4 regions of the Geobacillus sp. FSL K6-3411 genome follow, and region 1 is predicted to be linked to each of the others. Evidence: predicted binding sites of a transcription regulator. Region 1 holds the regulator's gene; each other region holds the start of a gene.
What was found. Region 1 encodes Rex, which represses fermentation and respiration genes when NADH is low (regulators of the CRP and FNR family bind a similar motif). Its sites were predicted from a motif close to TTGTGAAATATTTCACAA; they were not measured.

Region 1 (4,338 bases):
ATTTCCTTCTCGGTTTTATCTGGGTAGTCGTCCCATAGCTCATCCAGCACTCGTTTATTCGATGACAATTCGGCCTGATTTTGATCATAATAGCCGATTTGGACGTTTGAGCCGTAGCGAAGCTTTCCCGCTTGGACAGGAAGCCGCTGCGCGACCGCCTTTAGCAATGTTGATTTACCGATGCCGTTCGGTCCGACTAAGGCGACGCTTTCTCCTCGCGTGATGCGAAAGCTGATTTGGCGGATGACAGGTGTTCCTTCGCCGTAACCAACGGCTAGTTCCTCAGCGGTGAGTACTTCATGGCCGCTCGGCCGTTCAATTGTAAAGGAAAAGGATGCCGATTTTCCATCGCCAGTGGGGCGTTCAAGCCGTTCCATTTTTTCTAGTTGTTTTCGACGGCTTTGCGCGCGTTTGGTCGTCGAGGCACGGGCGATGTTGCGCTGGATAAAGTCTTGCAGCCGGGCGATTTCTTCTTGCTGTTTCTCATATCGTTTTAATTCTTGTTCATACTGTTCGGCCCGCTGCTCCAAATAGCGGCTGTAGTTGCCTGTATACCGCTTGAGCTTCGTGTTGGATAGCTCGTATACTTCCGTGACGACTTTATCCAAAAAATAGCGATCATGGGAAACGAGCAGGACGGCACCGGGGTACGCCTGCAAGTATTGTTCCAACCAGGAGAGTGTTTCAAGATCCAAATGGTTGGTCGGCTCGTCCAAAATCAACAAATCTGGCTTAGACAATAGAAGCTTCCCGAGAGCGAGACGTGTCCGCTGCCCACCGCTTAATGAGGAGATAAGCGTTGTTTTATAATCATAGGAAGAAAACTGCAGACCGTGTAAGACCGAACGGATGTCGGCTTCATATTGATAGCCGCCCTGTTCTTTATATTGTTCTTGTAGTTCGTCATACGCTTTGAGTATTTTTTCATAGCGGGCAGGGTCAGCGAGTACATCCGGGTCACCAAGTTGGGAGCCGAGTGCTGCTAGCTGCTTTTCGATGGCTAGAAGTGGCGCGAACACTTCGAGCATCTCGTCCCAAATAGAGCGCGACGAGTCAAGCCCGCTATTTTGTGCCAAATAGCCAATCTTAATATGACTAGGCTTGATGATTTCGCCGCTGTCATAAGAAAGTTCTCCGGCGATGATTTTTAACAATGTCGATTTTCCTGCGCCGTTGCGGCCGACGAGGGCGATTCGGTCACGGGATTGTACTTCTAGTTTTATATTCGATAAAATAAGGTCAGCGCCAAAATATTTCGTGAGCTGGTGCACTTGCAAAATGATCATGTCGTTTCACCTCTCGGAATAGTTTAACGTATGTCGCCAAAACGGTCAAAGACAGATAAACAAAAATCGTGTATAGTGTATAATTGGAGGAGATTGTTTTGTCGTCGTTTACTCATTTCAATGAGCAAGGCCGCGCGAAAATGGTCGATATTACGAACAAGGAAGATACGGTGCGGGTCGCAGTGGCAAAAACGAGCGTCACCGTCAGCGAAGAGATTTATGAAAAAATGACAAACAACGCCATCGAGAAAGGTGACGTGTTGGCAGTGGCCCAAGTGGCCGGGGTGATGGCAGCGAAAAAAACAGCCGATCTCATTCCGATGTGCCATCCGCTCATGTTAAAAGGTGTCGATATCGCATTTTCATGGGAAAACGAAGCGGATGCATATAAACTCGTCATCACCGCAACAGTGAAAACGAAAGGGAGCACAGGGGTGGAAATGGAAGCGCTGACGGCCGCCTCGGTATGTGCGTTGACGGTGTATGATATGTGTAAAGCACTTGATAAAGGGATGATCATCGGTCCGACGTATTTGGTCGAGAAAACGGGCGGAAAGTCCGGCCATTATCGACGGAAAACCGATTAGCTGGGGGATGAAATGATGAGTAACGAACAACCGAAAATTCCGCAAGCAACCGCGAAGCGGCTGCCGCTGTACTACCGGTTTTTGAAGAATTTGCATGCGTCAGGAAAACAGCGTGTGTCCTCCGCCGAATTAAGCGAGGCGGTCAAAGTCGATCCGGCGACCATCCGCCGCGATTTCTCGTATTTTGGCGCGCTCGGCAAAAAAGGGTATGGGTATAATGTCAATTATTTGTTGTCATTTTTCCGTCGGACGCTTGAAGAGGATGAAGTGACGGAAGTCGCCTTGTTCGGTGTCGGAAATTTAGGTACGGCCTTTTTAAACTACAATTTTTCCAAAAACAACAATACAAAAATCGTGATGGCGTTTGATGTTGATGAACAGAAAGTGGGGACGACCGTCGGCGGCGTGCCGGTTTACCATCTCGATGAACTTGAGGAGCGGCTTTGCGGAAACATTCCGGTCGCCATTTTAACTGTGCCAGCCGTCGCGGCTCAAGCGCTGACTGACCGCCTTGTCACCCAAGGGATTAAAGGCATTTTAAACTTCACTCCGGCACGGCTGAATGTGCCGAAACATATTCGCGTTCATCATATCGATTTAGCCATTGAATTGCAGTCGCTCGTCTACTTTCTGAGAAACTATCCATTGCCATCATAAAGGAGAGAATAAAGCGTGAAATACATTTTGATTGTCCTTGTGATTTTGTTGCTGTTTGGCACGAAAAAATTGCCGGAGCTAGGACGGTCGGTCGGCCAGTCGTTGCGCGAGTTTAAAGACGCGACGAAAGGGCTGACTGATGACGAGGAAAACAAAACTGACCGATGACAAGGCAGGATGGGGAAACGATGAACAACAAAGAAATGTCGGTGTATGAACATCTTGGTGAACTGCGGAAGCGGCTGATCATTGTACTCCTCTTTTTTGTCACGGCGCTCGTTGCCAGTTTCTTTTTTGCTGATGATGTCATTGTCTATTTGCAGCAAACGGCTGAGGCGAAGCAGTTGACGATGAACGCCTTCCGTCTCACTGATCCGATTAAGGTATATTTTCAGTTTGCCTTCGTGATCGCTGCTGTGCTGTCCGCCCCGGTGTTGCTGTACCAAATTTGGGCGTTTGTCAGCCCAGGATTGTATGAAAAAGAGCGGAAGGTGACACTCAGCTATATTCCGGCATCGATTTTTCTTTTTTTAGTTGGCGTCGGTTTTGCTTATTTTGTCTTGTTTCCGTTTGTCGTCCGGTTTATGAATGAGCTTGCTGATCGACTGGACATCCAACAAATGATTGGCATTAACGAATATTTTCAGTTTTTGCTCCATCTCGTGCTGCCGTTTGGTATCGTGTTTCAGCTGCCGATCGTCGTCCTGTTTTTCACCCGCTTAGGGCTCATTACGCCGCAGTTGCTTGTACGCATCCGCAAATACGCGTATTTGGCATTGCTGATTTTGGCGGCAGCCATTACACCGCCTGATGTGTTGTCGCAGGTAATCGTCATGATTCCGCTCACGCTTTTATACGAAGGAAGCATCTGGATCGCCAAAATTGGCTACCGAAAGGCGCAGTTGGCGGCGGAACAAGAAAGCAGTGAGTAAGATCGTGCACAGCAAAAAGAGAGTGGTTATACAGAAAAAACCCTCCCCCAATGGGAGGGTTTCAACGTTTTGGGGCGAAAAACAGGCGGAAGGCGGTGCCAAAATCAAAGGCGGCAAACGCCGCCAAGGCGATAGTCGAAACGTTCCAAACCGTTTCATGAGCGCTTTTGATCGCCAAATACGTAAACAATACACCTAGGATGAAATACGGCAGTGAAAACAGCCGCGGCCGGCTCGTCATAGCCACAACCTCCAAAGCGCTAGCGGCAGTCCAGCTTGGCGCATCATTTTTTCTAACTCATCAGCCAACAAGATTTGAACTACGATCACAAACGTATTCATCGTCACATGGGCGAAAATCGGCACTAAAATGCGGCCGGTTTTCGCATATAAAAAGGCGAACGTCAGTCCCATTGCCGTATACAACAGCAAATGTTCCGGTTCCATATGGGCAATGGCAAAAAGAAGCGAGCTCACGAGCGCGGCCGGCCAAAAGTGATATTTTTCATAAAGAGAGCCAAAAATGATTTTGCGAAAAACAATCTCTTCCAAAATCGGGCCGATAATAGAAGCAACGATGACTAATAGCGGCGTCAAGCGGATGATATCAATGATTTGCCTTGTGTTTTCCGAACCCGGTTCAATGCCGAGCAACCGCCATTCAATATTGGCGGCGATGCTTTGGGCGATAAGTGCCAAAAAGACGCCAGAGATTGCCCACATCGATGACGAAGCGAGGGGAAGCTGTCGCATCCCTCGTTCATCGCGGACGCCGCGAAGCAGCCATAAAATGATGATTAAAGCCGCTAGAAAGCTGATGACCGCCCAATACCCGGAAGCAATCTTGGCGGCTTCGATAGGGCTTTTTGCGCTTTG
Region 2 (4,338 bases), 1.5 Mb from region 1:
CCAATCCATCTCTTATTTCACTATATACCGACTTTTAAAAAAATACAACCTCGTGGGGAAAGAAATTTTACCGATTCCTGAACGAAAACGATTCGCGTACGATCAGGTCAATGAGCTCTGGCAAGGTGATTTGTCCCATGGCCCGTTGATTCGCGTGAATGGCAAAACGCAAAAAACGTTTTTGATTGCCTATATCGATGACTGCTCTCGGGTCGTGCCGTACGCTCAGTTTTTCTCTTCCGAGAAATTTGACGGGTTGCGGATCGTAACCAAGGAAGCGCTGCTTCGATACGGAAAGCCGAAGCGAATTTACTCGGATAACGGCAAGATTTATCGGGCGGAACCCTTGCAGTACGCCTGCGCGGAGTTAGGGATCACCTTGATCCATACCCAGCCGTACGATCCGCAAAGCAAAGGGAAAATCGAACGATTTTTCCGCACCGTACAGACGCGGTTTTACCCGTTGCTCGAAATGAATTCACCGAAGTCGCTCGAAGAGCTAAACGAGCGATTTTGGAAGTGGTTGGAGGAAGATTACCATCGAAAACCGCATGCCTCGTTGAACGGGAAGACGCCACATGAAGTGTTTCAATCGCAAGTCCATTTGGTGTCGTTCGTCGAGGATTCGGATTGGCTCGACTCGATCTTTTTGAAACGCGAATACCGTAAAGTGAAGGCCGATGGTACGGTCACGTTGAACAAGCAGCTGTATGAAGTTCCGCCCCGGTTCATCGGACAATCGATCGAACTCCGTTATGATGAACAAGGCGTGTATGTGTACGAAGACGGTCAACGGGTCGCCGAAGCGGTCCTTGTTCGCTTCGAGGACAATGCCTATGTGAAACGCCATCGGTCACCGTTTGCGACGGTTCCGGTAGAGGGAGGCGAAAACGATGTATAAAACGTTTTATTCCCTTTCCCGAGAGCCGTTTTCGAAGGAGACGAATTCACCAGAGGCTTATCAAGGGGCCTCGTATCAAGAGGCCCTCGCCGCTTTGGACTACATGAAACGAACAAGAGGGATCGGGCTATTGATTGGTGAACCAGGGGCCGGCAAGACATTCGCCCTTCGGGCGTTTAAGGAATCCCTGAATCCGTCACTGTATCACGTCGTTTATTTTCCATTGTCAACGGGAAGCGTGATGGACTTTTATCGCGGCCTTGCCTTCGGGCTCGGGGAAGAGCCGAAATACCGCAAGGTCGACTTGTTTTATCAAATCCAACAAGGGATCGAGCGCTTGTATCATGAACAACGGGTAACGTCAGTGTTCATCCTCGATGAAATGCATTTAGCGAAGGATGCCTTTCTGCAGGATATCGCGATCCTGTTCAACTTTCACATGGACTCAACGAATCCGTTTGTCTTGATTTTGGCGGGGCTGCCCCATTTACAGGCAAAACTACGGTTGAATCAACACCGTCCGCTTCACCAACGAATCATCATGCGATACCAGATGGGGCCTCTTGATAAGGAAGAAGTGGTAGGATATATCGAACACCGCCTGAAACAGGCGGGGGCGAAACACCCGATTTTTACCCCAGCTGCCTTAGAAGCGATTGCCCTGCAGTCGCAGGGGTGGCCGCGGATCATCAACAACCTCGCCACCATTTGCCTGTTATACGGCGCTCAATTAAAAAAACATATGATTGACGAAGACATTGTGCGTATGGCAGCCGAAGAAATGGGGTACTGACACAGCAGGGGCTGATCGGCCCCTGTTATGTTTCATCCCGATCCATCCTCATTCTAGTTAATCATCCGAAATAATGTGCAAACGTTCGGAAATAATCTGCAAAACCTGGAATAATTCGCAAAGATTTTGCACATTATTTCCGAATCCGTCCGAAATAATTTGAAAAAGGGATTCTGAAATAATGTGCTAATTTACAGCTGAACACACCGATAGATTCAGTGAATCTTGTCACAAATTATTCTTAAATTTTCCAAAGAAAATGCACAAATTGTGATTAAGGTTAATAGATGTGGATGTATAAATGCAGGAGGTGATTAGATGAATATGACGCATTACATGGAACTGTTAGCGGTGAATCAACCTTGGAATTTGATTTTATTTATGGCTATTCCTGTTGCTCTTGCCGAGACCATTGCGATAACGGAGCTGGCAATTCTTTTTACTCGCCGTTTCGATGGAATGATCCGTAAAATCAACAAATTATGCAGCATCATTGTTGGTGTCTACTTTTTAGGAATTTTTATTTACTTATTGGTGAGTGCCGTCATTCCATTTACATTGAATGGGGAATGGCGCGGATGATTGCGGTAGGATTTTATTTAATGGGCGTCATTCCGTTATTGGGATTAAGTCTAATCGATTTAGGCATAATCGGGCGTAGATGGAGCGAGGAACAAAAGTTTAAATATCATTCCACTTTCGTTGGTATATTTCTAGTAGTAGCTCATATTGCCATGATTTTTGGAATGCTCGACCCATCGATCGGCAGCGACCATTCTCATCATATGCATATGTAAAAATAAAGGAGGGTGTCCAAAAAGTGATTGCTTTTGGGATACCCTCCTCACATTTCTAATTCAACTTATTGCAGAAACGATTCCCGATCGTGTAAGAAATAAAACATCAATTAATCAAGGCACATTTTATTTAATTGGCTTCTTATTTCTTAGAAAAGCCTGTGATTGTAAAACAAGTAATAAATGATGTTAGTCTAAAAAGTGGACACGGAGAACAGAGAGATTATAATAAACCCGTGGTGCTAGATAAAATCTCAAGACATAAAAACAGCCCTTGCATGAGGATCTCCTTTAAAATGAAAGTGCGAACAAACATCCAAAAGGAGAAGTCCCATGCAAGAGCACTTTCATTTTACAATAGACCAAGCAAAAATTCAAAAGCAATATGCCGCGATCTTATTCTTTGTATCAGAACAATTGCCTTGTATCCAGATGTATTTACAACGTCGAAATTGTCATTTGTTGAAGCAAGAGGATGAGGTCATCATCGCCATTCACATTCTTGGAAAATTGCTGGGGTTTACTTCGGAACGGGCTTGGCATCGATTTGTCATTGGAAACCTGTTCACAAAGGAAATGTTCCCAGAGCGCTCTCGATACAACCGTCGATGCCGGTCGTTGCGTTGGGCGATCAAATGGATTCGTCACCAACTCGCCAAACGTGGACAACATCACGCTTATGCGGTGGTGGATAGCTTACCCATTGAACTCTGCCACCACGCACGAATGTATCGCGTCAAACGATTTCAAGGAATCGCAGATATTGGGTATTGTGCATCCAAAAAGATGGCTTACTATGGATTTAAGCTTCATCTTCAGATTACCGACCAAGCGCTTCCGATGGGATATGTCCTGACCGAAGCATCCTGCCACGACCGGACAGCTGCGGAAACCGTGATGGCCCAACTTCCTCATCCGTATACACTTGGCGACAAAGGATATGTGAGCCAAGCCTTGCAAAAGAAACTATACGATGAATACAAAATCGCTTTTTGGACGCCTGCTCGGAAAAATCAACGAGTTGCGCAATCAAAAAAATGGAAACAATGGATGAAGCAAAAACGCAAAATCGTCGAAACTGCGTTCTCGGTTTTAGTGGATTCATTTCGGATTACGGAAATTCGTGCCAATTCGGTTTCTGGATTTGAAACAGCGCTTGATGGCATTTTATTGGCCCATTCTCTCGTTGTTCTTGGGCTAGTGGAGCGTTGACGCTCAACTAGCACCACGGGTTATAATAAACTTAATTACAATCAGTTCGAGGTGTCCAATCATGAAAAAGAGAACATTTGATCAAGAATACAAGATTCAAGCCGTTGAGTTATGCTTGGAGGGGGATAAGTCCATCGCCCAAGTGGCAAAAGAGTTAGGTTTGGCATACAACACTCTTCACCGTTGGGTCAAAGAATACAAAGAAAGCAATGGTACAAGCTTTGTAGGTTCAGGAAATATCAAGCCACAAAACCAAGAAATCATCGAATTGCGCCGTCGCAATCAAGAGCTGGAGGAGGAATTAGCGATCCTAAAAAAGGCGTTAGGCATCTTCACCAGAAACCAGAAGTGATTTACGCGTTCATTTTTCAACATCGAAATGAATTTCGCGTGGTGAAGATGTGCCAAGTTCTCGGTGTTTCTAAAAGTGGGTATTATGCATGGCTGAAACGACCAAAAAGCAACCAAAAAGAGAAAAAAGAACAACTGACCCAACAGATTCGAAATGAGTATCTCAAGTCACGCAAGATTTACGGTAGTCCGAAAATTACGCAAGAACTACGCAAACAAGGAATTGGTGTGTCCCAAAAGACAGTCGCTCGCATCATGAGTGAAGAAGGATTAAGATCCATTAC
Region 3 (4,338 bases), 400 kb from region 1:
CTTTATCCGCTGTTATTGTACCATGTTTGTTACCAATCGTCTACTGATTTGACCTACCGCATTACCGTCATAGAAGAAAGCAGATGGGACATCCCCACCTGCCTTACACCGGATCGTTATCAACATCGCTGTACGATTCAATCGCTTGATCGAGCGCACGGTAGGCCTCAGCGAAAGCGTTCGTTGCCGATTCATCGCCAGCCTCGGCAAGCTCTATTCGTGCATTTCGCGCGTGAGTCACCGCACGGATCACATCTTCGATCATTTTCTGTTTGTCTCCAGCGTTCGCTTTTAACTGCTCCAGTTCATGAATCGCCCCGTCAAGGCTCGTCGAGTGTGGTTCGTTAAACGATTGTTCCAACTGCTCTTTCACACGCTGCAATGTTTCTTTCATGATCGCCCACCCTTTCTTGATTCGTTATCATCCGCTAGTGTGGGCGATTGACGGCAAACTATGCATCATCAAACATTGAAAGTGTTTACTCATTCACGTGCACATCTTTCAAGCCAACCCAAAACGCAGCAACGACCGACAGTACGACGACAACCATCGGCGCATACATGATCAAAAATGTTTGCATCACCCTTTTCCTCCTTCCCATTTTCCTTTGACGTACGCCTTGTTAAACAAAAAGAGACGCATAAGTAAATAAAGCGACGGAATTAACAACAGTAATCCTGCAATAAACGCGACGATCAACGCCATGGCCATCGTTTCATTCGTAAACCCGTCATAAATCGTCAAATAGGGATATAGCAAATACGGATAATGCGAAATGCCATAGGCGTAAAAGGCGAACGCATATTGAAACAAAAGCGCAATAAACGCCCATCCGAATCGCCGCTGCCGCCCAAGCAGCCAAACTGTGATGACGAAAAACAAAAAGGAAATAACCAACATCCATGCTACATTCCATAGATTGTCATAATGCTCAGGATTATGGTAGCGGAGCTGGTATATAATGAGCAGCGCTGACAACATCGTTGGCCCGCTCCAAAGAAGGGCGTAGCGGCGTAACAGCGCCCGCGCTTGTTCATCCCCAGCCGCGTCCGCATAATACGTCAAAAAAACAGCAGAAATATAAAGAACGCTCGTCACACTTAACAACACAACACTCCATGACAACGGGCTCGCAAACAGCTTCCCATAGTCAAGCGCAACACCCGCCGCGTTTTCTTCTACAAATCCGCCTTCGGAAATCGTCAACACGATTGACAGTGAGGCGGGAATAAACAAACCCGTCAATCCATAAGCGAGCAAATACCAGTTCCGCTCTGTCTCCCCGTACGTATGAAACGCATAGTACGAGCCGCGGATGGCTAACAAAACAATGGCAATGCTTGCAGGAACAAGCAAAATCGATCCGTAATAATACGCTGTTTTTGGAAAAAAGCCGACAATGCCAACAAAGAAAAAGACGAGAAAGACGTTCGTCACTTCCCATACAGGGGAAAGATAACGCTGAATGATGCGATGCAAAATATGCTGTTGGTTTGCCCAATGGCTATAAACGCTGAAAAACCCGGCTCCGAAATCAATCGAGGCAACAATAATGTAGCCGAACAAAAACAACCATAGTACCGAGATGCCGATGACTTCGAGCGTCATGGCGCCACCTCCCCCCTATTCGCGCGTTCTTCCAGCTCCCGTTCGACCGGGTTGCGGCGGAACATGCGAATGAGCACTGTTGCACTTGCAATGACCAACACTATATACAAAAGGCAAAACAAAACAAGCATCGTATCAACATGCGCGGACGTTGTCGCCCCTTCTGCGGTTTTCATATAGCCGCGCAAAATCCACGGTTGCCGCCCGACTTCCGCTAAGTACCATCCAGCCTCAATCGCGATCATCGCCAACGGCCCTCCTGCCACTAACAGCCCAAAAAACCAATTTTTCGCCGTCCATTTCCATCGGAAAATTGATCCAAGCCAATATACGGCTGCGACAACCATTAAAAACACACCGATCGTAACCATCACATCAAATAAGTAATGAATGTACAGCGGCGGACGCTCATCTTCCGGAATATCATTCAGTCCAGTCACAACTGCGGCGGGATGGTTATGGGCCAAAATACTAAGAGCATATGGGATTTCCAAAGCATATTTCACTTCGTTGTCTTCTTCAAGCGTGCCGAACAAGATAAGCGGCGCGTGGGAACTCGTTTCAAAATGCCATTCAGCGGCTGCCAGCTTTTCTGGCTGGTATTCGGCTAAAAATTTTCCGGATAAGTCACCGACCAACGCACTAGCTACGGAAAAAATAAAAGCTGTTTTCATCGTTAAATGAAGTGCTTTACGATGGTAAATGTGGCGGTTGCCTTTCCATAAATGCCAAGCAGTGATCGAGGCGAGCACGAATGCCGACGTCATATATGACGTTGCCAACACATGAGCGACCTTTGTCGGCATCGCTGGGTTGAACATAGCCACGATAGGATCAATGTTGACAAGCTCTCCGTTTTTCAACTCAAACCCTTGCGGCGTATTCATAAACGCGTTCACCATCGTAATAAACATGGCTGATGCCGAAGAGCCGATGGCCACCGGAATGAGCAAAAGCAAATGTTTTTTTTGATTTTTGAACCGATCCCATGTGTACAAATAAATGCCCAAGAAAATGGCTTCAAAAAAGAAAGCAAATGTTTCCATGAATAGCGGCAAGCTGATCACCTGACCAGCCAGCTGCATAAAGTTCGGCCATAAAAGCGATAGCTGCAAGCCGATCGCCGTTCCAGTCACCACCCCGACCGCTACAGTGATGACAAAGCCGCGCGTCCAACGTCGGGCGAGCAAGATGTAATGCATGTCGTTTTTGCGAATCCCAACCCACTGAGCAATAGCGATCATAAGCGGGACCCCGACACCAATCGTGGCGTAAATAATATGGACCGTTAACGTCAATTCTGTCAAAATACGGCTAAGCAACACTGGATCATAGCCGTTCATGATTCATCCCCCCTTATGAAAACAAGCGGCCAATCAAGGAAAGCAACGCCACTGCCGCAACAGCAAAGCTAATAAATACAAGCTTTTTTTCATGCCGCTCCCACATAACCATCCCCCCGGACAAACAGACAATATTGATGAGTTTGTGACAATTATCACAAATAATCCACTTCATATTATTTCATAAGATCAGCAACATTATCCGGCATAATTTCGAATAATTTGTGTCATTTTTCACATATCCATCGTGACAAACAAAAAAAGCAGGATATCCCTGCCCTGAATTATAAATATTTGCGATGCACCGTCTTCCCGTCATACGTAAACAGCATTGGTTTTTCTTCGACGACCGTCTCCATATGAACGGGGCGTCCCCACAACTGATAAATGTATGGCAATACCTTTTCCAAATACTTCAAATCCAATTCAATTCCCTCGTACCAATGCTTTAAGTATAGCTCCCCATTGCGCATATAATCGCCATCATTCACTGTAATGTATGGGAATCCGCCGTTCACCCGCATACTGACGAGCTGATCACGGATATTCTCCCAGTTTTTATCCACAATTTTGTAATCTTTTCCTTGCTTTTGGAATAAATACATATCTTCACGCATGACGAGCTCTTTCGTCAAATAATTACGCAAAAACGAGATGTCGGACTCCAACTCACGCACTTCAAAAAGTTTCGCTCGTCCCGATCCTGGTTTGACGCCATATTTTTTCATTTCTTCCGTCGGATTGTTCCATCGCTCTTCAATGTCTTCAAAAATTTTCAATCCTAAATAATACGGGTTGATGCCGGTGCGCGACGGCTGCACGACGTTGGCGTTCAGTTTAGCAAATTCGATCGCTTCATCACTCGTCAAATCCATCTCGCGCAAAATGCGCTGATGCCAATACGTCGCCCAGCCTTCATTCATGATTTTTGTCTCGAGCTGTGGCCAAAAATAGAGCATTTCTTCGCGCATCATCGTCAAAATATCACGCTGCCAGTCCTCGAGCTCGCGGCTATATTCTTCAATGAACAATAGCACATCTTTTTCCGGCTGCGGCGGAAACTTGCGCCGTTTTTTCCGTGGCGGCGTTTTTGGCTTGTTCCGTTCATCAAGCGACCATAAGTCATCGTATGGCGTTGATGTTTTTGGCTGTTCTTCTTCCTCGTACACCTCCGTATCTTCCCATGTCCATGACAATTTCGGCCGCAACAGCGACGGGTCGATATGCTCTTGAATGGCCAAGACGGCATCTAAAAATTTTTCCACTTCCAGCTTTCCATATTGATGTTCATAACGCTTAATCCGTTCAGCTGTCGCCGCCATGCTCTCAACCATATCGCGCTTCGTGTTGCTGAAGCGAATATTGTTTTTGAAAAAGTCGCTATGC
Region 4 (4,338 bases), 520 kb from region 1:
GAAATGCTATCGTATGGTTTCTCAAATGGAAAAATGGCATGGCCGAGCGTCACCATCCTCGACGTCGCCAACGAGCCACCAACGGATTTCGTTATTTCCGGAAGACGGCTAAAATTGTTCCGGCAAACAAGACGCTTAATCCGGCGAATAGCGCCTGGGCAACGGCAAATAGCGGAACGTTGGCGAACAAAAGCGCCACCGCAGCCAACACCAAAGCGACAGTGAATAGAAGACACTGGATGGTAATCGACCGTTCATTCATCATTTGTTTTAACGTCGGCACGTTTTCTTGGCCGACTTTTTCACTGTAGCGGTGCGTCCACCATAAAAACGGCACGATTTTGAACAAATAGCCGACAATGCTAAAGATGATCCAGCCAAAAATGAATAGATAGACGATGATGCCAAGCAGCCGTCCACTGCCGACAACGACGGCGACCAAGGCCGCAACGTGCAATCCAAGGCCGATGGCGATGGCGAATAACGAAAACTGAAATGGACGGTCGAGCACTTTTTTCATCCGCTTTTGCAAAATGGTGTACACATGCCAAGCGAAAAGAGCGAATCCGGCTGTTAGCAAAGCGGCACCGATGGTCAACAATGCTCGGCCCGGCAAGAAGAGCCCTATTAGCGCCACTGCGATTCCGCTCGTGTATAACGCGTACACATAGCGTGCCGGCTGCATCGAAAAACCGTGAGCGAGCGAAAACATCGGCGCCATTTTATACGAAAAGCCCATAATGAGCAGCGTAAACCAGCCGCACAGCCCGAACAGCACGTGCAGGCCGAACACCATTTCATGGCTGTTGGCGCCAGTGGCGGCGAAAAAGTGAAACGTAAGCAATGCTCCGGCGGCGGCCGTCAGCAACAAAAACAGCAAGGAAGTCGCGACAAACAGCGTCATGACGGTTTTGTTTCCTTGTTGTTTCAATGTCATTGCCATTTGCCAAACAAACAGCACAATGCCAAAAAATAGAAGTAACCCAGGGAAAAACGCTTGGTTTGGCATAAACGCTAAGTTAGCGGTAAGCGTGACGATGCCGACAGCGGTGACGGCAAACTGCCAGAAACCGAGCCGCTCGCTCCAAATCGGTGTCAAAAAGGCAACCGGAACGAGCTGGTACATCGCCCCCATCGCCGCCATTAGGGCGAAGCCGAGCAAGGCCAAATGGGCCGCCGACCATACGAGCGGCAGCCGAAACGTACCGCCGCTCAGTGCAGGAACAGCCGCTAGCAGCACAAGCTGCGATACGGCAAGCGCCAACACGGCAAAAATGATAAAGGAAAACGGAAGGCGAATGTCCGTTTCCGTTCCGGTGCGGGTCGGAAACATAGTGCTCATCCTTTCGTAATCCGAATTTCAAAGCTGCCGTCTTCACGTGCAATTGTCTCGTGCCGGTAGCCGAGCTCATCAAGCTGCTCGTACAAAAACATCGGTCGGCGGTCGTTAATGATCGTCAATGTCTCACCAGGATTCATCTTAGCAAGGGCAGCGAGCGTCCGCATCATCGGCTGCGGCGGCTCGAGCCCGCGGTTATCGAGGATCATTGGTCTCCCCCCTGCTTGATGAACGTCACTTTCCAATGCTTTTTTTCGATTTGTTCCGCTTCGTACGTAAATCCTTTCGCTTTCATAATTGGAAACAACGGCAGTGGCTTGAACGGAGCATGCAAAATGAACGTATCGCCCGGCTGCAGCGGTTTAATGGCGTTCATAATTTTTTCAAACGGTTCTCGTTTTTGCCGCAAATCTTCGCGTACATCGAGTTCAATCGTTACACCCATGCATATTCTCCCCTTTTTGCTATTATGATAATCATTTTCATTGCTGGATGTTGTGATATAGCTCACAACCATGCGGTCAGAAAACGTTGTTTTTGCCGCTAGTTTGAAAAAGAGTGATGTTTTCCTCTGAATGAGTGATGTTTCTAAACGAACAATCATTTTCTCTCTCGATGGCTCTCAAGTGAAAGGAAAAGCCACATTTATCCAAGTTTCCTGCTGAGCCGCATTTGTTGTGAAATCCAAAGTCTCTCAGAAGATCAGTGCTTGACATCAATGGTTTTGGAGAGCGCTAAACATCAAGGTGTATCTATTAGAGAAGCGCCTTTTTGTGCAGCGGTTTTGATGAAATCGCCACTCTTTTAGACATACGGGGAATTAGAAAAAGATTTCTTTTTCAAGCGCTTCCTGGTCGATCAAATAAAAGCCGTGTTCATCGACATTGATCAACCCTTTCCGCTTCAGTTGGCTCAACGTTCGGCTGACTGTTTCGCGGGCGGTACCGATCATGTTGGCCAGTTCACGGTTCGTCACATGGGTAGTGAGGCGATACCATTTCCCTTGTTTGACAGCATTTGTCCGCGTCAATCGCAACAAAAGCAGCACGATTTGTTCGTACGTATTATGAAGCACTTGTGCTTCGAGCCGGTTTTGCAAGTCAACGATTTTCTCGCCCATAACGCGAAACAGTTTCATGCATAACTCAGGACTGGCCATCAGCACTTGTTCAAAATCATGGATCGGAATGGCGATCAATGTCGCTTCTTCCACCACTTCAGCATGGGCTGGGTACGTGCCTTTTAAGAAGAAGCCGGCGTGCGGAAACATTTCCCCTGTCTGCAAAATCGAGACGATTTGTTCTTTTCCGCTTAAATCAGTTTTGTAAATTTTTACAGTTCCAGAATGAATGAAATAGACACGTTCTAACGGATCGCCCTGCATAAAGACAAATGTCCGCGGCTTGTAGACGCGCACATGGGAAATGGAGACAAGCGATTCGAGTTCGTAATCGGACAGTTCGCGAAACAACGGAACCGTTTTTAAACGATCTTTCATCCAATGGTTCGCCATGGCGTTCTCTCCTTTAAAAATATGAAAAAAATGTGACAGCTGTTAGTTGGAACAGGTGGCAGCGGCTTTTGGAAATCCGCGCCGTTTCACCTTTTCTGTCTTCATTGTATAAACTCTCACACTTTAACGATGTGATATAAATCATAGTTGACATTTGTCTCGGCTCACAAACCGCTGAGCTCTAGAACGCTACAATGAGGGCGAAGTCAAGAGAAGGAGGTTGCTTCATATGGAAGTGAATCGAACGGTCCGCCCCAATATCCAAACGGGGCGGAAAACGACTAACAGTTTTCTTAAATCCATTCTCATTTTTACCATTTTAATTAGTTTTACTGTCCTGCTTGTCGGCGGGTATTGGATTTTTAAAGAAATGGCGCCAAGGCCGAAGGAGGTGCGCAGTGAAAGCGGCGAAGTGTTGATGACAAAAGAAACGATCATCGGTGGGCAAGCCGTCTTCCAAAAATACGGATTGATGGATTATGGCACAGTGCTTGGCCATGGGTCGTATATGGGGCCGGACTATACAGCGGAAGCGCTAAAAGTGTATACGGAAGGCATGCAAGATTACAAAGCGAAAGAACGGTATAACAAACCGTTTGCTGATTTAACGGATGATGAGAAGTCGATCATCCGTGAACAAGTCATTAAAGAAATGCGGAAAAACCGCTACAATCCGGTTACTGATGTTCTCGTCTTGACAGATGCGCAAGTATACGGGTTGGAAAAAGTGCGGGATTATTACCGCGATGTCTTCACCAATGGCGACGGCTGGGGATTGAAAAAAGGATTGATTAAAGAAAGCGACATGCCAAAAGCGAATCGTGCTTGGGTTGCCGATAGCGATCAAATCCAACAAATTGCCGACTTTTTCTTCTGGACGGCTTGGCTGTCGAGCACGCTAAGAATTGGCGACGAGATTACGTATACAAACAACTGGCCGTACTATGAGGATGCTGGCAATACGATGTCGTTTTCCGCGGTATGGTGGAGCGGTGCTAGTGTTACGATTTTGATTTTGTTTATCGGGATTATTTTGTACGTGTTCTATCGCTACCAATTAAGCATGCAAGAGGCGTATGCGGAAGGGAAGTTTCCGGTCATCGATTTACGGCGGCAGCCGCTGACTCCGTCACAAGTGAAAGCGGGCAAATACTTCGTCGTCGTATCGGCGCTCTTTTTCGTCCAAACAATGTTCGGGGCATTGCTTGCTCACTACTATACGGAACCGGACAGTTTCTTTGGCATCAAATGGATCTACGACATATTGCCGTTTAACATTGCCAAAGGGTATCACTTGCAGCTGGCGATTTTCTGGATTGCGACCGCATGGCTTGGCATGGGGATTTTCATTGCCCCGCTTGTCGGCGGACAAGAACCGAAAAAGCAAGGATTGCTTGTCGATCTGCTCTTCTGGGCGCTTGTTGTCCTTGTCGGCGGCAGCATGATCGGTCAATGGCTTGGCGTCAACGGCTATTTAGGAAACGAA

Region 2: NSQ22_RS09145 (DUF6803 family protein) is a predicted target of Rex. The motif match lies at 1,911-1,928, and genes of this name have one in related genera.
Region 3: NSQ22_RS03390 (cytochrome ubiquinol oxidase subunit I) is a predicted target of Rex. The motif match lies at 3,175-3,192, and genes of this name have one in related genera.
Region 4: NSQ22_RS04025 (DUF2249 domain-containing protein) is a predicted target of Rex. The motif match lies at 1,835-1,852, and genes of this name have one in related genera.

What each region holds. Positions count from the first base shown of each region.
Region 1 is NZ_CP150187.1:266,099-270,436, forward strand. It holds gene NSQ22_RS01445 (ABC-F family ATP-binding cassette domain-containing protein) at 1-1,286, opposite strand, end outside; gene moaC (cyclic pyranopterin monophosphate synthase MoaC) at 1,385-1,873, shown strand; gene NSQ22_RS01455 (redox-sensing transcriptional repressor Rex) at 1,889-2,530, shown strand; gene tatA (twin-arginine translocase TatA/TatE family subunit) at 2,546-2,698, shown strand; gene tatC (twin-arginine translocase subunit TatC) at 2,719-3,462, shown strand; gene NSQ22_RS01470 (DUF4305 domain-containing protein) at 3,524-3,703, opposite strand; gene NSQ22_RS01475 (type II CAAX endopeptidase family protein) at 3,700-4,338, opposite strand, start outside.
Region 2 is NZ_CP150187.1:1,791,140-1,795,477, reverse strand. It holds gene NSQ22_RS09155 (IS481 family transposase) at 1-901, shown strand, start outside; gene NSQ22_RS09150 (AAA family ATPase) at 894-1,694, shown strand; gene NSQ22_RS09145 (DUF6803 family protein) at 2,013-2,276, shown strand; gene NSQ22_RS09140 (DUF6803 family protein) at 2,264-2,491, shown strand; gene NSQ22_RS09135 (IS982 family transposase) at 2,825-3,703, shown strand; one part of gene NSQ22_RS09130 (IS3 family transposase) at 3,765-4,032, shown strand; one part of gene NSQ22_RS09130 (IS3 family transposase) at 4,032-4,338, shown strand, end outside.
Region 3 is NZ_CP150187.1:662,676-667,013, reverse strand. It holds gene NSQ22_RS03400 (hypothetical protein) at 104-394, opposite strand; gene NSQ22_RS03395 (cytochrome d ubiquinol oxidase subunit II) at 581-1,609, opposite strand; gene NSQ22_RS03390 (cytochrome ubiquinol oxidase subunit I) at 1,606-2,952, opposite strand; gene NSQ22_RS03385 (SpoVR family protein) at 3,237-4,338, opposite strand, start outside.
Region 4 is NZ_CP150187.1:789,998-794,335, forward strand. It holds gene NSQ22_RS04015 (hypothetical protein) at 92-1,342, opposite strand; gene NSQ22_RS04020 (DUF2249 domain-containing protein) at 1,339-1,548, opposite strand; gene NSQ22_RS04025 (DUF2249 domain-containing protein) at 1,545-1,784, opposite strand; gene NSQ22_RS04030 (Crp/Fnr family transcriptional regulator) at 2,160-2,852, opposite strand; gene NSQ22_RS04035 (nitric-oxide reductase large subunit) at 3,082-4,338, shown strand, end outside.